2 regions of the Paraburkholderia sp. CNPSo 3076 genome follow, and region 2 is predicted to be linked to the other one. Evidence: riboswitches for the same ligand, from Rfam matches in the RefSeq annotation. Region 2 holds a riboswitch; the other holds the start of a gene.
What was found. A riboswitch is a leader RNA that binds a small molecule or an ion and turns the genes downstream of it on or off. The one in region 2 is predicted to bind ZMP and ZTP.
Positions count from the first base shown of each region.

Region 1 (10,727 bases), on a different contig from region 2:
CCTGCAAGTCATTCAAGTCAAAGTTCACGCCCACGACCGGCCTCCGCATCTTGGATGCCGTCTATTTTGCATGATTCAGCAGAGATTCCCTCCACCCAAATGATGCTCGTATCCGCAGCCTTTGATGGGGTGCCACTGACACGAGTGGGACGGACTGGTTTCGCACAATCAGCCGACATTCGTGTTCGGGACGCAGCTGTCTCTTTATGGCCGGACTCTGCTGAACGCGGAGGTGGGGCACTTCGAACCGAGATGGGACCGGGCACCGTCGTCCTGGTGACGGCTACTTGCTCTCCCATGTTGCACACATAACGGCCAATATTAGCGCGCGCAGGAGCAGGGCGCTTTCGGTACGACTGCTTAGATGTCGATCACTAGATCGTCCTGCGGCCTTGCGCAGCAGATCAGCACATTTCCGCCTGCGGGCGGATCGAGCGGATCAGGCTGGTAGGTAACGGAGCCGGAGATCAATCCGCTTTCACAGTTGTGGCAAACACCCGTCCGGCAGGCCCAGCGCACCGGGACGTCGCAGGCTTCAGCCAGTTCCAGAATGCTCTGATGGGCCGCCGCATTCCAGTGCGCAGCGATGCCGCTGCGCGCGAACGACACCAGCGGACCAGTGTTCGCCTCGTCGCAGGGCGCATGGGGCTTGCGTTCTGGGGCACCGACAATGCCGGGATTGAACGCCTCGCCGCCATTGAAGATCTCGGCATGAATCCGCTCCGGCGGTACGCTCAAAGCCGCGAGCGCCGCTTTCATGTCTGCCATGAAGCGTGTCGGTCCGCAGAGATAGACATCCGCTTCCCGAGGGATACCGATCTCGCTCAGGATAGTGTGCGACAGGTGGCCGGCGGCATCGAAGTCTTCCCCCCTGCGGTCAAACGAGCCCGGTGCGCTGTAACAGACATAACTGCTCCCATGCGCGAGCGAACGCATGAGGCGGCGCGCCTCCGCGGCAAATGGATGATGCTCGCGATCGTGCGCCGCGTGCAGCCACAGAACTCGCCGTGTTGAGCGTGCGGCCGACAGCGCGAACAGCATTGCCAGAACAGGCGTTGCGCCGATTCCCGCGCTGAGCAGCACCACCGGTCCATCGCCTGGTAACAGTACGAAGCTTCCACGCGCTGAACTCACATCGAGCACATCGCCCACTTGCACATGTTCCCGCATCCAGGTTCCAGCCTTGCCATTCGGCTCGATTTTCACGCTGATCCGATAGCGCTCGGTGGAAATAGAACCCGAGAGCGAATAACTGCGGAAAAGTGGTGGTCCACCCGGGCTCGGGTGCAGGCGCAATACCACGTATTGGCCTGGCAATGCCGCTTGCAGCGGCTCGCCATTCGCGTTCGTCAACGTGAACGAGACAACATCCGAAGACTCCTGTTCGATCGCCGCCACCGTCAGTGGACGGAATCCTGGTGCCACCGGATACGAAGCCGCTGCTGGGGCGAGCCCTGCGTTCCCGCTCGTTTTGCCTGTCGTGCCAGCCTTTAGTAACGCCTCGAACGACCACCGCCAGCCGGGTGAAAGCGCCTCGATCCGCAACGCACGCTCCAGTCGATCTCGCGAATGATTGGACGAGTAGAGGAGCGCGTTGACCTCTGCAACGGTCATTTGCTCCTTCGCCTCGCCCACCTTCACGATCTCATCGCCAGCACCCACTTCGCCTTCCTGCAGGACACGAAAGTAGAATCCTGGCCGTCCGCTGGAAGTCAACAAAGCAGGCATGCGCGGCTCGTTCGTCCGGATGCCCACGCGATAGCAGGTGACGCGAGGCTGGGTGACTTCGAACAGTGCACTGCCGATCCGATAGCGGTCGCCAATGCATACCGCAGAGTCGGGCATGTCTTCAATCGTGAAGTTCTCGCCGAACGCCCCATAGGCGAAGTCATTCCTCTTCAATTGTTCTTGCCAGTAGCGACACGATTCGATCTGATACACGAAGACGGCCCGCTGCTCACCTCCATGTCCGGCAAGATCACCTTGACCGTCTCCCGCCAGATTCAGTCGTCCGGCCCAGCAACGGCCTTGCACGGGGCGTTTCCAGATTCCGGTATGTACAGTGCGGCCTTTCCACTCGACGTCGCGCGGAAGTCCGACATTCACCGATAGCAGTCGAGCCATTTTCCGTTCCTCCGCGGCGGAGCCGAGCGCGAAGCGATGCGCTAGTTCTTGACCTTTTCCGATTCAACCACCATGTCCAGCACGTATGCAATGGCTGGTCCGTCGGCGGGCGGGTTCTTGATGGTATAGCGCTTGACGCGCAGTACTTCGCGCATTCCAGGCGTGTGGGTATAGCCCTCGATATCCTGATACAGCGGCTGCCATTCACCCGGTGTTCCCGTTGGCAGACCCTGCTCGTCGAAGTGGCGCTCTCGCACCAGCAGACATTGCTTGTCCGGAACGAGCGGATGTTGGCACTGCACCGCTTGCGCGGTCACTTCGAGGAAGGTCGTTTCACCGGGGCCGCCGAAACGCGTCTGAGCAGTGGGCACACCCGTAAAAGTTAGTGTGTCGCCGCTGTCGGCCGCCAGTTGCATGCGCGGGGTGTTGCCACGGGCCAGCAGGCTCACGCCGAGACTTCCATGCAGGCGCTGGGCAATAGCGTCGTCGAGGGCGGCGCGGGCGGCGTCAGGGCAGGCCATCATGGTGCTCACCATCTGGCCAATCTGCAGCCTTCCTTTCTTGACGCTGTAGCTGGCTCCCATATTGTTGCAGCTATTGACTACGTTTAACCGGTCGGCGCTGAATTCCAGTTGCACTGGCTTTTCTGCACTGACAAACAACGCATCGATGCGCATGCCTTTGCTGTCAAATGCGTCGCTGAGTTGCCAGTGATACTGACTGAGGATCCCAGGCTCGATCGCCGGTAGCGCGCTCGCTGCCGCAGCAGTCGACGCGCTCGTTGAAGGCGCCGGGCTTCTTGCGTCAGGTATTTGCGAACATGCGGCAAGGGCGAGCAGCAGAGATAGCGTGTTGCATTTCACGGCGGTACCTCAGCTGGTTCGGTGGATGTTTCAGGCAGCCGGCGGCGCGAGGTTCGGCCTGATCAACTCAACGACGCCAGCAAGATAGACAGCTTGCGGATATGCGCCCTGAACGCTTCGGTCATCTCGCGGTTATGGCCGTCGCTCAGATGCGGCGCTTCGGCCAGCTCGACCTGGCCGTGGAACTCGTCGGAAACTTTGCGCCGTTCGTCGGGCGGAAGTATGCGGATGAGGGACACCATCAGTAGTTCCTGCGCATGGATGATACCGAGCACGGATTGTTCGTTCATGTCGACCTCCGTCGGAACGCGGCGATGCAAGTGGCTGAACAGCAGGGCAAAGCGGGCAGCTGATGGCTGCACGAGGCCGATGCTGTCTTCGATCCTCCGTTTTACCTGCCCATACTAGCTCATGGATCGCGTCATCTGGACCAGGGCACCACCGACCTCGGCAATCGAATAAACAGGGCCACGAACCGTTCGTCGCAGTCGAGACGCTTGACCTTCCAATGGTGGTAACCCCTAAGCTGAGGGTATCTTTCTTCAGGTGTTGTCGAGATAGAACTTCATGATGAACTCCACCGATTCCATTGCAGTCTGGAACTGCCATGGACGGCGGGATGGTGCGGCCCTGCGTCCGGTATCGGAGTCAGCAGGGGTGTGCGTAAGCGGGGGCGACCGTTGCTGGGGCGCCGTGGGCTGATGGTCGTTCGGGCCGCGACGGACAATACGTCGTTGTTATTCGCGACAGACATGAACTGAAAAGACGATGAAAGCGGCGAAGCCTCGTATGGCAACTTGCTGGGCAGAACCGACGTCTGAATGTCAGCACGTTGGCGCGCGAATGACGCATACTGGCCGAAGGCGACACACCGGCAGCGATTAAGTTGAGGCAGTTGATGCTCGCCGCGCTTTGTACGACGAATACCCGAAAATCGCATCCATTTCCCTGACGACATTTGCGACGATCGTCCCGGCCGGCAGTACCTCGCGGATCAACGCCGCCGACTCGCCGGCGATCACGGCCGCCAGGTCGTACTGCCTTGTGGCGCGCGCCTCCATATAGCGCGGATGCTCGACGTGCAACTGCTGCAACAGCTCGCGCTCGCGTCCGGCCCACTTCTCCGAAAACGCGTTGCGCAACACGCGCCCCGTGTACGGTGCTGGCCAGACGTTGTTGCGCGCCATGTCGAACAGGATGCCGCGCACGGTTTCCTCGCCGCCCTTGCATTCGACGATGCGCCGCTTCGCTTCGTCGTCACCGCTCGCTTCTTCGCTCGCGTAGAAGCGCGTGCCCATCAGGATGCCGGACGCGCCAAGCGCGATGGCCGCTGCGAAGCCGCGGCCATCCGCGATTCCGCCGGCCGCCACCACGGGCACGCGATCGCCGACGGCGTCGACGACTGCCGGAACGAGCGAGATCGTGCTGCAAGCGATACCATGACCGCCGCCTTCGGCGCCTTGCGCGACGACGATATCGGCGCCGCAATTGACAGCCTCGCGGGCCATCGCCGCCGTTTGAACCTGGCAGATGGTGAGAATGCCGGCAAGCTTCGTCGTCCCGATGTGCGCGCTCGCGTCGCCGAACGAAAACATGATCGCGGCCGGTGCATGCTCGATGGCGACGTCGAGCAGGTGCGGCCGCCGCGACAGGCTCCATGTGATGAAACCCACGCCGACCCGCGCGCCGCAAGCGGCGGCGAACTGCTTGCGCAACCACGCCTCGTCGCCGTAGCCTCCGCCGATGAGGCCGAATCCGCCCGCCTTCGTCACGGCCGCCGCGAGCTTGCCGTCTGCCACCAGATCCATCGGTGCGAGCAGCACCGGATGGTCCACACCGAGTTGCTTCGCCAGTCGCTCGTATCGCTCGAACATCGCCGTCCCCCGCAGTGATGACCCTTTGATCCCGTGCCCAAGCCTTTGCACCAATATTGGAGCATGATGGGCCGCACCGGAAATGATTTGTTTTAGTACCGCTCGATCAGGTAGCCCGTATGCCGGGCGGCGCGCGCTTTCATGGTATTGCGGCTTTCCTGGCTATCAATCAGGCTAGCCAGAAATTCCCAGCGTCAGTTCTGGAAGCGCGCACACGGCCACAATGCCCACCGCTGGAGGTGATGTCATGAAGATGAAAGCGTTCTTGCTCGGTCTCTTGCTTTTTTCGGGCTTGCCCGGCACCGCATCATTTGCACAGTCGTCTCCTCCCCCATCCGAGCAGGCGAGACAAGTCGAAGCGCTAGTCAACAAAGCCGCCGCGTTGATCGACAGTCAAGGTAAGGCAGCTTTTTCCGAGTTCAGAGTAAAGGACTCGGAGTGGTTGCACGGTGACACATATGTGTTCGTATACGACCTTGAGTCGAATGTCTTGTTGAATACGGGCATCCCAGCGCGCGAGGGGACGAAGGTCAGCGGTCAGAAAGATGTCAATGGCAAGTTGTTTCACGACGCCATGATTCAGACGGCCAAGACCAGTGGATCGGGATGGGTCGACTACATGTCCCCGAAACCTGGGCAGACCCAGCCAACGCAGAAATGGACCTACGTGAAGGCCGTGACGATCGATGGAGTTCCTGGTCTGGTGGGTTCGGGATTCTATCCCTGGTAGCCCCTTTGGGTTCAACACGACCCAACGCGGGCACGAGTAGGGGGACCATTGGTCCGGCATGGCCGAACCAGGACGCGGTCGGCAGAGTTCGACCCGTTGCAGCCACCAGGTCCGCAAGGACGGCGAGGCCTGTTCTCAGCACTTCATCAGCCATTCACCTGGGGGAAGCGAGTGCTTCTCGGCGGCCAAACCAGTCGCACGCGGGACTGCCACAGCGACCGCCATCATTTCTCTTGCCGCATTGATGGCGTAAAGGTGATTCCTACCAGTAATCCTTCTGGCCCGATGAAGCGACTGACGGTCTGGCCCCACGGCTCATTCCGGTTGCTGACCAGCATCCGATACCCTCGTGACTCAAGTTCTGCCGTAGCCGCTTCGACGTTGTCGACATCAAACTCAATCCAGGCTTGCGGGATCGGTACGTCACGAGGCCACGAATCCGTGCCGAAGCACGACTGAGCGGCCTGGGAGAGCGGCCACAAGGCGAAAGTGTTTGCGCCTTGCAGACTCTCCGTATGGAGGTAGCCACCTTTCTCTTCCTTGAAGGGAATACCGAAGGCCCGACTGTAGAGTTCGCGGCTTGCCTGGGCTTCAATGACAATCGGGCCGAAGCCTGCGACGAACAAGGCCGTGGCTTTTGGGATCTTTTCCATGGTTTCTCCTTTGCCGCGAATGAGCGGCGCCATGAGGAACAAACATGTCCCCCGCGCCCGTCGAACTGATGTGGCGGCCGGCATTCAGGTAGCGCGGAGCATGGATGAGTGTAGGCTTGTTTCAAGTGGCCGACAGGCGTCCCCACGCGGCAGCGAACGGCGATCGGGTTGGTTCGGTAGCGCTCGCGGCATCGACTGTGTGTGTGTCACGTCACAGCGTACTGCTGACGCTCGATTGTCCCTTTCCGACTTTGGTTGAGCTGCCGTAGATGGCCGAGAGCACTAGTTCGATGAAGATTCTGCTGAGCTGACGTTGGCGATGTGCAAGGAGCTACCCATGCACCGCGCCCACAAGTTCGTTTTGATTGAAAGTGCACCACTGCAACCCAATATTTTGCGCAGGCGATCTCGATCTGTATGGGGCCGCCACTCGATCCACGATCCATCACGTTTTCTGCGTGGTTGTCGCAATTTCGCCCATGGCTTCCTGAAACCATTGCATCGGCAAAGTCTCCAGGCGTCCTGCACGGAAGCGAACCGCAAGGAACGGGTGATGCATGTCGGAGTACCGGAGTGAATAAGAGTCTTTATCAACCGCCGGGAAGGCATGATTCATGCGCATACCGGGGAGGACAGGCACTCGTGGATGGGAGCCACCGAACGCATCAGGATTCTTATGCCCCGTCTTCCCGAACCGGAGATTAGTCGGTCTCACCGATGCTCAGTCACCGAGCGGCTACGCGGGACGGTGTGCATCCTCGTTCTCGCCGTATGCTACCCGTTAACTCTCGGGCGGGCGGCTGAACCGGTCGATAATGCGACCAGCTTGCGCGCCACCTACGAGAGCCTGAAACCGCAACTCGACCAAAATGCGTTTCATCGGAGGCTGTACCTCGATTCCCGCGAGTCCTCATCCACGGTCGCAGGCGAAATCTACGCGGTGATGGATTACCCGTTCGCGACTGTCAGTCGCATCCTCAATGATCCGTCGCACGGCCCAAAGAACTGGTGCAACGTATTGATCCTGCATCCCAACGTGAAGTACTGCCATGTCTCCGCGAGCAGCAGCGGAGACACGCTGACCGTCAACATCAGCGAGGATCAGGTGCCCGAAGAGAAGCTCGCTTCCACTTATCGCCTGCAATTCGAATACGATCCGGCGACGACCGGCCCGGGATATTTCCGGATAAAGCTCCACGCCGGGAGCGGACCGCTGGACACCCGCGATTATCAGATCGTTCTGGAAGCGGTGTCCCTCGGAAGTGGTCGCACGTTCCTGCACTTGACCTATGCATACAGCTACGGCGTATTCGGGAGGCTCGCCATGAAGGGCTATCTGGCAACTTTCGGTCGCGGCAAGGTCGGATTCACCAATATCGCGGGTCCGTCCGCGCCAGAGCCGAAATACGCCGATGGGGTGCGCGGCCTCGTCGAACGCAATACCATGCGTTACTACCTGGCTATCGATGCCTTTATCGGCGAACCGGTCAGCCTGCCCGACACGCGGCTGGAGCAACGCCTGAACAACTGGTTCAGCGCCAGCGAGCAATATCCACGGCAACTGCACGAAATCGACCGGAAGCATTACGTCGAAATGAAACAGGCGGAGTACCGGCGCTTGCAGGCAAGCCAGTAGGTCGTGGTGCGTGGACATTCGTTCACTGCCCGGTCATGAGGCGGCAAGATCGCCCGTACCGGTCGCGCCCGGTGGGACGTAGTCGTTCGTAGTCGGCGGCTGCCGTCTTGGTGCACAAGCCGCAATGCCGGTTGCGCTGGATTTGGCTGTTGTTACGCTTCGTTACCGGCGAGGCGTTCGCCTGGGGGGCTATACGCACAGTGTTCGACCGCAGCTATTGGAGCGCAACGGCCGCCTGAAGGCCCCGTCCCATTGATTGGCCAACGGCACAAATTGGCCGTCCGGTGCCCGATGCGGCAGTCCGTCTGCGTACCGGAGTGATCGGACGAGGACGTTTGTCAATCAAGGAGCCGGACGCACAAATTCGAGCCCAAAACTCACGTTATAGAGAAGGAATCGGCCTTCGGGTGTCGTGACGAGGCCAGTGATTTTCTCCCGCTGAAAGTCGTCTATACGCAAATCATCGTCGACGCCAAGGCTAACGGTCAAAGCTCCGTCTTCCTCGACTATGGCCTTGTGGTCATAGTTCACAACCGCCCCGAAACAAGTAATCGCACCTCCATCCACAACTAGCTCTGAAGGCGGATCATCTGCACCTTTCCAGCGACCCTGCATTTGCGGTGGCAGCGGCACATCGCGTCTAAATCGATTCACTTACCTCCCATCCACGAGTCCGGTGAAAGGGATTGTCGACGATCTGCGCGGCAATGTCGAAGGACCGGTCCTGTGCGACAGCATGTCCGATGCAATGAGCCGTAGCCGACCCCCAAGCGGTCGCTCGAGCCACCTCGAAGCGGACCAAAGGTCGGGAGAGCCGGTGAGCGCGGTTCACACGGCGGAGAAGGCAGGCATAAAACGGAGCTGTGGGCGTTGATCATTGGAGGTCTCCAGTACGGACGATCACGATGCCCAGGCGAACGGCGGCACTACGTCTACGCTCCCCGATGGTGCTCCATCCGTTCTCGCCAGTCACGTAGATGCCAAAACTTACCGCACCCTCGGGAATCGCCGCCGATTCAGTCCGACACAACGGGCGCCGCTACTGGAGAGCCGACGGGCGTGGCAGTCCGGTCGCGGCCACCGGTCGTACGCTTCCTGCGTTGCCGCGGTTTGCAGGTGATGGTGGGTTCGCGGGGTGTGCAGCATTGCCGCGATAAGCGGCGATTATCGCGGCACGCCGCGCGATTCATCAGCAACAGATTCCCCGAATATGACGTCAGGCAACTCGTCGATCCTGCGATAAACGGGTCTGCCGAGGCTGCGGGCCAATTCCACGTCGCCATCGGCCCCCTTCGATTCGCCTGGAATGCGCAAAACAGCGTCGCACCGTTCTATGAGTCTGCGCGCTGCGGGGTAGAGAAAATGCTCGCTGATTTCGTCGCCAATACGTTCAGAGCCGGCGGCGCGAGCGAGCGGCAGCGATACCCATTCGCCGATCATCGGCATGTGGCCGCGCTCGTAAACCGCGAGCGCAGCACGTTCCAGCCGACGCAGATTTTCGGCGATACGCACAGCATCACCATCGGTGCCGCCCCGGTACGGACCAGCGATCAGGATCAGTTGTGGTTTCACTTTGCGTGTCCTTCGGAGAGCCGACGGAGTGCGGCGTGCTGCAATAGCATAATCGTCTTGCCGTCCACGATCTCGCCGCGCTCGATCATCCTTAGCGCCTCGCCAAGCGGCACTTCGACCACTTCCAGATCCTCGCCTTCCTCCTCGACTCCGCCGCCCGCGCCGGGCCGCTCGGCGGGGTCGTATTCGCCCAGGTAGAAATACAGCTTCTCGGTCACGGAGCCGGGGCTCATGTACGCCTCGAACACCTTGCGCAGGTTGCGCACGCGGTAGCCCGTTTCTTCCTCGACTTCGGCGCGAATGCGCTCGTCGGGCGCGGCGTCGTCGAGCAGGCCGCCCGGGGCCTCGATCATCATGCCGTCATGTCCGTTGACGAACGTCGGCATGCGAAATTGCCGCGTGAGCACGACGTTGCCGCTGCGCGGGTCGTGCAGCAGGATGGTCGCGCCGTTGCCGCGATCGTAGGTTTCGCGGCTCTGGCGCTGCCACGCGCCATTGCTGCGCAGGAAGTCGAAGGTCACCTTGCGTAGCACATACCAGTCGTCGGACAGCACGGTGGTTTCGATCATTCGCACGCGCTCTTTCGTTGCAGTCATCTCGTTCCCCTTGGTCGGCATTCGACATTCATGGTATCGTGCAGTTTCGTGCAAAATCAAGAAAATTCGTGCAAACCGGTTCGTGCCATTCTCATGCTCACAGATCAACGAAAGAAAGCGATACTCGCGGCGCTCAAGCGCGACGGCCAGGTGCTCGCCGGCGAACTGAGCGCGCAATTCGGCGTTTCCGAGGACACGGTGCGGCGCGACCTGCGCGAACTGGCGGCCGAAGGCCTGTTGCAGCGCGTGCACGGCGGCGCGCTGCCGGCTTCGCCGGCGGTGGCGCCCATTGCCGAGCGGCGCGGCATGGAGGTGGCGGCCAAGCGGCGCATTGCGCAAAAGGCCGCGGACATGATCGCGCCGGGGCAGGTGGCGATCGTCGATGGCGGGACGACTTCGGCGCTCCTGGTCGAGTGCCTGCCGCCCAATCTGCAGGCGACCATCGTCACGCATAGCCCCGGCGTCGCGGTGGCGCTCGCGGAGCATCCCGCCATCGAGGTCGTGCTGATCGGCGGGAAGCTCTACAAGCATTCGGTGGTCACGGTGGGCGCGGCAGCCGTGGAGGCGATCGCGCACATCCATGCGGACGTGTACTTCATGGGCGTGACGGGCGTGCACGTACAAGCCGGGCTCAGCACCGGGGATTTCGAGGAATCCTATGTAAAGCGCGCACTGGCCT
Region 1 covers NZ_JAPMAL010000050.1:29,749-40,475, reverse strand. The annotation lists gene M3A49_RS38185 (LysR family transcriptional regulator) at 1-34, opposite strand, end outside; gene M3A49_RS38180 (MOSC and FAD-binding oxidoreductase domain-containing protein) at 361-2,124, opposite strand; gene M3A49_RS38175 (DUF4377 domain-containing protein) at 2,166-2,987, opposite strand; gene M3A49_RS38170 (hypothetical protein) at 3,050-3,277, opposite strand; gene M3A49_RS38165 (NAD(P)H-dependent flavin oxidoreductase) at 3,869-4,861, opposite strand; gene M3A49_RS38160 (cache domain-containing protein) at 5,109-5,591, shown strand; gene M3A49_RS38155 (VOC family protein) at 5,816-6,244, opposite strand; gene M3A49_RS38150 (hypothetical protein) at 6,582-6,821, shown strand; gene M3A49_RS38145 (hypothetical protein) at 6,921-7,880, shown strand; gene M3A49_RS38140 (hypothetical protein) at 8,223-8,534, opposite strand; ZMP/ZTP riboswitch at 8,781-8,863, opposite strand; gene M3A49_RS38135 (DUF4406 domain-containing protein) at 9,045-9,452, opposite strand; gene M3A49_RS38130 (NUDIX domain-containing protein) at 9,449-10,048, opposite strand; gene M3A49_RS38125 (DeoR/GlpR family DNA-binding transcription regulator) at 10,079-10,727, shown strand, end outside.
Region 1: another riboswitch for ZMP and ZTP. It lies ahead of M3A49_RS38140 (hypothetical protein); the one in region 2 lies ahead of glyA (serine hydroxymethyltransferase).

Region 2 (10,727 bases):
TTGCGTCGAATACGAAGGCGCCGCACGCATCGCCGCGCATCGGCCCGGTTTCCACCGGATCGGCTACGAGGGCGTAGCCGCCGTTGGAATCGTCGGCGGGCATGAGGCGCAAGCGGTAGATGGGCGTTCCCGTCGGCGGCGCCTGGTCGAATCCAGTGGGCAAAAACGCCATCGACGCGCTCTGCGTATCGACGAGTTGCGCTGCGCGATAGAGCGCGGCCACGGCGTCGATGCGATGTCCCCGCGCGATCTGCGCGCTCCACCCCGGCAATGCGAAGGCCGCGACGATAGCGGCCACCGCCAGCGCAATGACCAGTTCGAGCAGTGTGAACGCGCGGTACCGGTTGCTCTTCACCTTTCCTCCCGTCTGCCTCGTCAAAAGGGCCTCGCGACGACGCGACGCCAGTGATGCTCGACACGCGTCGCGTCACCCTCGGCCTCGATGACCACCTGGTCCTGCAGCCAGCTTTGCGTGTTTTCCGAGGCGCCGAACCCTCGCGCCGTAACGAGATACGCGCGAACCAGCGGACGGCTATCAATGCGCCAGGCCTCGACGATGCATTGCGGCAAGCGCACCGACCCCGGCCACGCGGCAACGGGCGCGACCGCCTGCCGCTCGAAGCTGTCCTGCCGCCGCCAGGCTTGCGGCTCGCCGGGCTGCGTGGCCGCCACAGGCGCGGCCAGCGAGCCATTCGTCAGCGCACGCGAGCACAACACGAGCGCGGCGTCGGCGGCATGGAAGGACTGCAGATGATCGGCGACGGCATCTGCGTTGCGCCGCGCGAGCAGCGCTGCCTCGAACCACGCCGCCGAGGTCACGAGCATCATCGCGACAACAAGCAGCACGACTGGGAGCGCCACGCCGCGACGCGCGGCGCGTGTGCGACGCTCCCCGCGCGGGCTCGTTCTCATGACGCTGCCGGCAGAACGTTACGCAGCACGATGTGCCGCCAGAACGCCTGTCGCGCTCGCCCATCCGCGCCGAAGGCCTGCACACCATCGCAATCGACGTAGCGCATGCGCCGCGCAAAGGCCGCCCCGCGCACCAGCACGCACAGATCGACCGCCACGACCGACGCCCACTGATCGCGCGCGAGCGCCGAAGCCTCGACCGCCTGTGCCGCGCCCGCCGTCCAGTAGCGCAGGCGCAAACGCTCGACGCCCTCGACGAGCGGCTGCGGCGTGCCGGGCTTGCCGGGCTTGCCGGAGCCCGCGCAGTAAAGCTCACTCTCGCTGGTCCCCTCCCTCCCCTTGGCGTGATAGCGGTTCACGATTTCCACGCTTCCCACGCCCACCCCCTGCCCGAGGCAGTCGGTAGCCTGGCCGTTTGTGGCGGCCCACGTCGATACGCCGTCGCCTTGATAGCGCACGGCCAACCCGTCCGACCGGCTCGGCAGCGGCTCGCAGGTAAGCGCCCCATCGGTGCCGATCGGGCGCCCCGCCGCGCAGCCGAAGATCGCCGGGCCGGCAAGCGTCGAGCGTGCGTCCGCGGCAACAAAGCCGGCCATCTGGATCTGCTCGCCGATCAGCATCAACGAGTTCATGCCGGCCTCGTGGATGCGCGCGGCGTCGTTCGCGTGCGCATAGGCCTGGCGCTGCGTGCGATAAGCCGAGAGCGCGCCAAGCGTCACCACGAGGCCCAACGCCACGGCAATCGTTAGTTCGAGCAGCGTGTGGCCGTCCTGCTGGCGCACGTGGGCGAGCCGCTTGTTCATCGCAGAAACGCGAGGGCGACGCAGGCGCGCCCGGCGGGCGCCGTGGCATCGAGACACGGCGCAACCCGCGAAACAGTCGTCGATCCCGACGCTGCGCCGAGCGGTGTCGCCGCCCAACTCACGGACGCGACCGATGCGTCGCCGCCCACGCTCGACGTGGTCAGCCGCCCTTCGGGCACGATGCTCGCCGTCAGCGCCTGCCATCGATTGGTCGCAGCGGGCGTTACACCTACCGCGCGCGCCGCTTCGGCCATGGCGTCAGCGGCAAACGCCGCGCGCTCGAGCGCCGCCGCCAGTTGCGCGTACCGGACCAGCCCGAGCTGGGTGCTCATCAGGCCGAGCCCGCACATCGCCATGACGCCGAGCGCAATGGCGACTTCAAGCAGCGTCGACCCGCGCACGCTCACCCGGCTCATGACGCCCCCGTGCATGCGCCGTCGCTGATGCGTGCCCGGCCCCCCTGCGCGATGCGTATGCAGCGACGCCAGCCCGCGCCGCGTTGTGCCGCCGACGTGGCCCGCGGGGCAATCTCGAAGTTGCGCAAGCTGCCGATGGCCTGCCCCGCCGGCGGCGAAAACGTGATGGCAGTGAGCCCCGACGCCACGGAAATCGTGTCGAGCGCCGGCTGGGTGCGCAACGGGATAGAGGCTCCGGCGCGCTCGATCATGACGGCCCAGCCGCAGGACCAGTCGGCAATACCGGACGGACACGCTTTGGCGGCCTCGAGGCAATGGCGCGCGGCGTCGACGCGGCAAACGGTGACGCGCGACTTGCGCCGGATTGCCTCGTTGCGTGCGTAGGCGAGCGTGCCGAGCATGGCGTTGGCGCGCGCGTCGACCTGATCGCGCACGCGCCATGCGATGAAAACGGGCGTGGAAACCGTTGCGCAAATCGCCAGCAGGACGATGACGACCATCGTCTCAATGAGCGTGAATCCTCCGGACTTCATGAGCAATCCTTAGTTCGAGCGGATTGCCATCAATCTACGGACGAAAGCGAAACGAAACAATTAGCCGAACGGCTAGCTGGTGCGCGCAACGTCGGCTCGCGAGAATGCAAGCGTTACGACAGCGGCCTGGCAGGGGGAAGAAAAATGCGAATGCGCTCAGCGCTTTTTCGCGGGGTTGTTGGCAGCACCCGCGCGGCGGAATTCCTCGATCACGTCTTCGAATTCGGAGACGTCCTCGAAGCGTCGGTACACCGAAGCAAACCGTACGAACGCGACCTTGTCGAGTTCGCGCAATTCGCCCATGACGAGCTCGCCAAGGCGCTCGCTGCGCACTTCGCGCTCGCCGCTGCCGAGCAGTTGATACTCGATACGGGCAACCGCCGCGTCGATCGCATCGGCCGCAACCGGGCGCTTGCGCAGCGCCAGTTGCATGCTCGCCATGATCTTGCGGCGGTCGAATTCCGTGCGGCTGCCATCCTTCTTGACGATCGAAGGCATCGCCAGCTCGACCCGCTCGTACGTCGTGAAACGCTTGTCGCAGGCCGGGCAGCGGCGGCGGCGCCGGATCGCGGCGCCGTCTTCGGACACACGCGAGTCGACGACCTGCGTGTCTTCGTGCCGGCAAAAAGGGCAGCGCATGGATTATCGCGTGGCTTAGCGGTAAACCGGGAAACGCTTCGTCAGCTCGGCGACCTGCGCCTTCACGCGCTCGATCGTCGCGGCGTCTTCCGGATTGTCGAGCACATCGGCAATCAGGTTGCCCACCTGCTCGGCTTCCTTCACGCCAAAGCCGCGCGTCGTCATGGCCGGCGAACCGAGACGGATACCGCTCGTCACGAACGGCTTTTCCGGATCGTTCGGGATCGCGTTCTTGTTGACCGTGATGTGCGCGGTGCCGAGCACGGCTTCCGCCGCCTTGCCAGTGATGTTCTTGGCGCGCAGGTCCACCAGCATCACGTGGCTTTCCGTGCGGCCCGAAACGATGCGCAGACCGCGCTTGACCAGCGTCTCCGCCAGCACGCGCGCGTTGTCGACCACTTGCTGCTGGTAGGTCTTGAATTCCGGCGAGAGCGCTTCCTTGAACGCCACGGCCTTGCCGGCAATGACGTGCATGAGCGGACCGCCCTGGATGCCCGGGAAGATGGCCGAGTTGATCTGCTTCTCGAACTCCGCCTTCATCAGGATCACGCCGCCGCGCGGGCCGCGCAGGCTCTTGTGCGTGGTCGTGGTGACGAAATCGGCGTGCGGCACCGGGTTCGGGTAGACGCCCGCGGCGATGAGGCCCGCGTAGTGCGCCATGTCGACCATGAAGTATGCGCCGACCGCCTTGGCAACCTTGGCGATGCGCTCGAAGTCGATACGCAGCGCGAATGCCGACGCACCGGCGATGATCAGCTTCGGCTTGGTCTCGTGTGCGCGCTTTTCGAGCGCTTCGTAGTCGATGTCTTCCTTGGCGTCGAGGCCATAACTCACGACGTTGAACCACTTGCCGCTCATGTTCAGCGCCATGCCGTGCGTGAGGTGGCCGCCTTCGGCGAGGCTCATGCCCATGATGGTGTCGCCCGGCTTGAGCACGGCGAAGAACACGCCCTGGTTGGCCTGCGAGCCCGAGTTCGGCTGAACGTTCGCGGCTTCGGCGCCGAACAGCTGCTTCACGCGGTCGATCGCGAGCTGCTCAACGATATCCACGTTTTCGCAGCCGCCGTAATAGCGCTTACCGGGGTAGCCTTCGGCGTACTTGTTGGTGAGCTGCGAACCCTGCGCGGCCATGACTGCGGGCGACGTGTAGTTTTCCGACGCGATGAGCTCGATGTGCTCTTCCTGGCGGCGGTTCTCGAGTTCGATCGCCTTGAAGAGTTCGGGATCGACGTTGGCGATGGTGCTTTCGGCTCTGTCAAACATACGGATTCCGTTAAGTGTGTTCAGGTTGACCGGGTCTCGCGCGGAACGCGTAGCGGGTACGCGGCGCTGCTGGCGAAGAGGCCAGCCATGACGTGGCGGAAGGAGGCGCCGCACACGCGAGGCAGGACAGCCACGGCAGCGCTAACGAAAGCGCGCGAAATCAGGCTGCCCAGGCGAACGGCAAAACGGCACCCTGCGCTTCACGGTGGGTCGTTCCACCTTGGGTCCCCAATAACGAACGCATTGCTACCGCCAATGCCGCCAATCCGGAACCCTATCGCCAGTCACGCAGGGATTGAGCGCGTTAGTGTATTGGAACGGCGGGGAATAGGCAACCGCCCGCCCCCAGTGCGCTCGGGCGCCCCGCGGCCTGTGGCGCGCCGGGCGGCGCCTCCGGCCATGCGGCCCGCGCGTGTACTGTCCCTTTCTTGCCGCAATGCGGCATTGCAAGTAGGCTCTTCCCTTTTCTCGCCTTCTACCGACCAGAGAGCCACCATGATCGTTTTCGTCACCGGCGCGTCCGCAGGATTCGGCGCCGCCATCGCCCGCGCCTTCGTGAAGGGCGGCCATCGCGTCGTCGCCACCGCTCGCCGCAAGGACCGCCTCGACGCCCTCGCCGCCGAACTCGGCGACGCCCTCCTGCCCTTCGAGCTCGACGTGCGCGACCGCGCGGCGGTGGAAGCCGCGCCCGGCGCGCTGCCGTCCGGGTTCGCAGGCATCGATGTGCTGGTCAACAACGCCGGCCTCGCGCTCGGCGTGGAGCCGGCACAAAGGGCGGACCTCGACGAATGGGAAACCATGATCGACACCAACTGCACGGGCCTCGTGCAGGTGACTCACGCGTTTTTGCCCGGCATGGTCGAGCGCAACCGCGGCCACATCTTCAATCTCGGTTCGGTGGCAGGCCGCTGGCCGTACGCGGGCGGCAACGTCTACGGCGCGACCAAGGCGTTCGTGCGTCAGTTCAGCCTGAACCTGCGTGCCGACCTCGCAGGCACGGCACTGCGCGTGACCGACATCGAGCCCGGTCTGTGCGGCGGCACCGAGTTCTCGAACGTGCGCTTTCGCGGCGACGACAGCAAGGCGGCCAATGTCTACAAGGACGTGCAGCCGCTCACGGCCGAGGACATCGCCGACTCGATCTACTGGATCGCCACGCGCCCCGCGCACGTCAACATCAACACGATCGAACTGATGCCCGTTGCCCAGACATTCGCCGGCACCAGCGTCCACCGCGGCTAAAATTACCTTACAAATTTAATACTTACGTCAGTCGTACGAAAGACGTAGGGGCCTCGCGTTCCGGTAGAATGCGCGGCATGGAAAATTCCACCAGCAAGCCGGACGCGGTGTCGTCACCGGCCGGGCGCGGCTTTACGTGGCCGGTGCGCGTCTACTACGAGGACACCGACGCCGGTGGCATCGTGTTTTACGCGAATTACCTGAAGTTCTTCGAACGCGCGCGCACCGAATGGCTGCGCGCGTGCGGCGTCGATCAGCGTCGGCTCGCCGAGGAAACGGGCGTGCTCTTCGTCGTGCGCAGTACCGCGCTCGACTACCGTTCGCCCGCGCGCCTCGACGATGTCGTCACTACCCTAAGCCGTGTCGAGAAGCTGGGCCGCGCCTCGGTCGACTTCATGCAGGAAGCGTGGCGCGAGAACACGCTGCTCGCCACGGGCACCATTCGTGTCGCCTGCGTCGACAGCACGACCATGCGCCCCGCAGCGATTCCGGCCCCCGTTCATGAAGCCTTGCAACGTGGACCACAGAAAGACCTGTACGCCGTGTCAACGGCAGTGCAGTAGTTACCGTTGATACGACGCCAGTGAACTCGCGCCGGTCAATGCAGGACCAAGCAGGGTTCGGCCGCGACGGCGCGAAAGCTTCCCAACCGCCTACAGGAAGCCTCGCGTTGTCTTGCAGCCGCTCGCCCCTTTCGGGACGTCACAACGAACCTATATGAACACTACACAAGATCTGTCGATCATTTCTCTCGTTCTTAATGCGAGCATACTGGCACAGGCGGTGATGGGGCTTCTTCTGCTCATGTCGCTGATTTCCTGGACTTTTATCTTCCGCAAGTGGTTTGCGATCCGCCGGGCGCGGTCCCAGACAGAGCGCTTCGAACGCGACTTCTGGTCAGGCGGCGACCTGCAGGCGCTCTACCAGAGCGCAGCCAACAACCGCCACACGATCGGCGCGCTCGAGCGTATCTTTGAGTCGGGCATGCGCGAATTCCTGAAGGCGAAAGAGAAGCGCCTGAACGATCCGAGCCTCGTGCTCGACGGCGCCCGCCGCGCGATGCGCGCCGCCTTCCAGCGCGAAATGGATGCGCTCGAGGCGAACCTCTCGTTCCTCGCTTCGGTCGGCTCGGTGAGCCCGTACATCGGTCTTTTCGGTACGGTCTGGGGGATCATGAACGCGTTCCGCGGTCTCGCGAACGTGCAGCAGGCCACGCTCGCGAACGTCGCGCCCGGCATCGCCGAAGCGCTGACGGCGACCGCGATCGGTCTGTTCGCCGCCATTCCGGCGGTGGTCGCGTACAACAGCTACGCGCACGACATCGACCGTCTGGCGATCCGCTTCGAAACCTTCATCGAAGAGTTTTCGAACATCCTGCAGCGTCAGGCCCACTAATCTTCACGAGGCAAGGAGTCGAAGATGGGAGGCTCAAACCGTTCGAGCATGCGAGGCAGCCGCTCGCGCCGTGCGATGGCCGACATCAACGTCGTGCCGTACATCGACGTGATGCTGGTGTTGCTCGTAATCTTCATGGTGACCGCGCCGCTCGTGGCGCCGTCCATCGTCAATCTGCCGACCGTCGGCGGCGCGTCGCAGCAGCAGCAGGTGCCGCCCGTCGTGGTCAATATTCGCCCCGACGGCAATCTGAGCGTACGCTACAAGGATGACTCCGGCGCCACGCAGCAGGAAACCATGACGCGCGCCGATCTCAACGGCTTCGTCGCCGATCGCGAGCAGAGCCATCCCGACCAGCCCGTCGTGATCGCCGCCGACAAGTCCGTCAAATACGAGACGGTGATGAACGTGATGTCCGACCTGAAGTCGCATGGCGTCAAACGTGTCGGACTGCTCGTCAAATCGCAATGATCCGCAAGAACGATTCGTATCCGCTGCAGCCTCCGCGCGAGCGTGGCACGGGACGTGCTATCGCCCTCGCGGTGCTCATGCACGTGCTGCTCGGTCTGTTCCTCTATCACGGCATCCACTGGCAGAACAGCACGCCGGCGGGTGAAGAAGCGGAACTGTGGACTGAGGTGCCGGACCTGTCGACACCGAAGCCGCTGCCGCCGCCCGCGCCCGTCGCCCCTGCCCCGCCGCCGCCGCAAACCGAGGAAGCCGACATTGCGCTGCAACAGCAAAAGCGTAAGCAGCAGGAAGCGCAGCGCGAAGCGCAACTGGCCGAGCAGCAGCGTCTGAAAGCCCAGCAGGAAGCCGAAGCGAAGCGTCAGCAACTCGTGGCCCAGCAGGCTGCACAGCTTGCGGCTCAGCAGAAGGCGGAAAAGCTCAAGCAGCAGCAGCAACAGCAGCAAGCCGCGGCAGAAAAGCAAAAGCAGCAGCAACAGCAGCAGGACGCGCTCAAGAAGCAGCAGCAGGAAGAAGAGCAGCAGAAGCAGGCGAAGCTCGACGCGCAGAAGAAGGCCGACGCCGAGAAGGCCGCCAAGGCGAAGGCGCAGGCTGACGCCCAGGCGAAGAAGCTCGACTCGGAACGCCGCGCCCGCATCGCGCAGATGCAAGGCTCGATGGGCGGCGGCGAAGGCACGAGCGGCAACGGTCTTGCAAAGAGCGGCACGGGTAGCGGCTCGGGCGGCAACGCGACGTCGCCGGGCTATGCGGAGAAAGTGCAGCGGCGCGTGCGGCCGAACATCATCTGGTCCGGCGAGACGTCAGGACTGGAGACAGTTGTAGCGGTGCGCTGCTCGCCGACGGGCACTCTGCTTTCGGCGCAGATACAGCGTAGCAGCGGCAACTCGTCGTGGGACGACGCCGCGCTACGAGCCGTCCAACGATCGGATCCGATGCCGCTCGATACGAATGGCAAGGCGCCGCCGAACTTTTTGATCACCTTGCGCCCGGCAGGTTAATGGCGAGCGCAAGGCGCAGAAAGGTTGAGGAAAGCCGCCGCGCAACAGTGGCTAAAAAGGAACGATTCGAACGTTTTCGGGTCAGTCTGCTGTTGCGCGTTATGACAAAATTGCTTTTTTCAGGAAATATCACAGCATGACATTGATGACGAAGCTTGGCCTGCGAACCCTCGTCGCGTCCTGCCTGATCACGGCGGGCGGAGTGGCGAACGCACAACTCAACGTCCTCGTCACCGGCGTGGGCTCCACCCAGTTCCCCATCGCCACGGCTAACTTTGCCGGTGAAGCGAATTCGCCCGAGCAGGTCGCGGCCATCGTGCGCGCCGACCTGCAACGCAGCGGGAAATTCACCAATATCGACGCCGGCAACGCACCGATCTCGGAAAACGACTCCGTCGACCTCGGCAGCTGGAAGGCCAAGGGCGCCAATGCGTTCGTTGCGGGCAGCGTGAACAAGCTCGCCAACGGCCAGTACGAAGTACGCTTCAAGCTCTACGACACCGTGAAGGGCGAAAGCCTCGGCGGCCTCGTGCTCACGAGCCCGGCAAGCGGCCTGCGCATGAGCGCGCACAAGGTTGCGGACTACATCTATCAGAAGCTGCTCGGCGATCGCGGTGTGTTCGCCACGCGTCTTTCGTACGTGATCAAGACGGGCGGCCGCTTCCAGCTGCAGGTTTCGGACTCCGATGGACAAGACGCGCACATCGCGCTCTCGAGCCCCGAGCCGATCATCTCGCCGGCCTGGTCGCCCGACGGCACCAAGGTCGCTTACGTATCTTTCGAAAAGAAGAAGCCGATCGTCTACGTGCATGACCTGCCTACGGGTCGCCGCGTGATCATTTCGGACCAGAAGGGCAACAATTCGGCACCGGCCTGGTCTCCCGACAGCCGCACGCTCGCAGTAGCACTGTCGCGCACGGGCAACACGCAGATCTTCGCCGTCAATGCCGACGGCTCCGGCCTGCACCGCCTCACGCAAGGCACGACGATCGACACCGAACCCAACTACTCTCCTGACGGACGCTGGATTTATTTCACGAGCGACCGCGGCGGCCAGCCTCAGATTTACAAGATGCCGGCCCAGGGCGAAAGCACCGGAACGGCACAGCGTGTGACGTTCACCGGCAACTACAATACGAGCCCGAAGGTCAGCCCGGACGGCAAGCAACTGGCGTACATCTCACGCACGGGCGGCGGATTTAAGCTGTACATTCAAGATCTGCAGTCCGGTGTCGCCACGGCGCTCACTGACACGACACATGACGAATCGCCCAGCTTCGCGGCGAACGGTCAGTACATTCTTTACGCCACACAGGTGAACGGCCGTGGCGTGCTGGCTGCTGTATCGACCGACGGTCGTACGCGGCAAATCCTGTCCGTTCAGGGCGGCAGCGTACGCGAGCCGTCCTGGGGTCCTTTTATGCAATAACACTTCAGGAGAGCAAAAATGATGTCGAAGAAAGTACGCCTGGCCTTGGCCGTTTTGATGATCGGTGCGCTGGCAGCGTGCAAGTCGGGTGTCAAGGAAACGAACCCGAACGCCGGCGCGATGAACACCCAGCCGAACCCGAACGCGGTCGCCCAGGTGAACGTCGATGAGCTGAACAACCCGAACAGCCCGCTCGCCAAGCGCAGCGTGTACTTCGATTTCGACAGCTACGCCGTCAAGGACGACTACCAGTCGCTGCTGCAAGCTCACGCACAGTACCTCAAGACGCACCCGGAACGTCACGTCCTGATCCAGGGCAACACCGACGAGCGCGGCACGAGCGAATACAACCTGGCGCTGGGTCAAAAGCGTGCCGAAGCGGTCCGTCGCGCCCTCTCGCTGATGGGCGTGCCTGATTCGCAAATGGAAGCCGTCAGCCTCGGTAAGGAAAAGCCGGTCGCAACGGGCCACGACGAAGCATCGTGGGCACAGAACCGCCGTGCTGACCTCGTGTATCAACAGTAATTGAGCATTGCATGAAGGGGCGTATGTCGCACCGTTTCTCCCCGCTGCGCGCAGCCGCAGCCGCCTGCGTGGCTGGCGTCGCCTTCGCGGCGCTGCCGGCCCAC
Region 2 covers NZ_JAPMAL010000019.1:235,107-245,833, forward strand. The annotation lists gene M3A49_RS23190 (type IV pilin protein) at 1-355, opposite strand, end outside; gene M3A49_RS23195 (pilus assembly PilX family protein) at 376-912, opposite strand; gene M3A49_RS23200 (PilW family protein) at 909-1,715, opposite strand; gene M3A49_RS23205 (hypothetical protein) at 1,712-2,131, opposite strand; gene M3A49_RS23210 (GspH/FimT family pseudopilin) at 2,128-2,664, opposite strand; gene nrdR (transcriptional regulator NrdR) at 2,821-3,303, opposite strand; gene glyA (serine hydroxymethyltransferase) at 3,319-4,566, opposite strand; ZMP/ZTP riboswitch at 4,727-4,864, opposite strand; gene ydfG (bifunctional NADP-dependent 3-hydroxy acid dehydrogenase/3-hydroxypropionate dehydrogenase YdfG) at 5,062-5,808, shown strand; gene ybgC (tol-pal system-associated acyl-CoA thioesterase) at 5,877-6,371, shown strand; gene tolQ (protein TolQ) at 6,526-7,203, shown strand; gene tolR (protein TolR) at 7,228-7,674, shown strand; gene tolA (cell envelope integrity protein TolA) at 7,671-8,669, shown strand; gene tolB (Tol-Pal system beta propeller repeat protein TolB) at 8,806-10,098, shown strand; gene pal (peptidoglycan-associated lipoprotein Pal) at 10,117-10,623, shown strand; gene ybgF (tol-pal system protein YbgF) at 10,647-10,727, shown strand, end outside.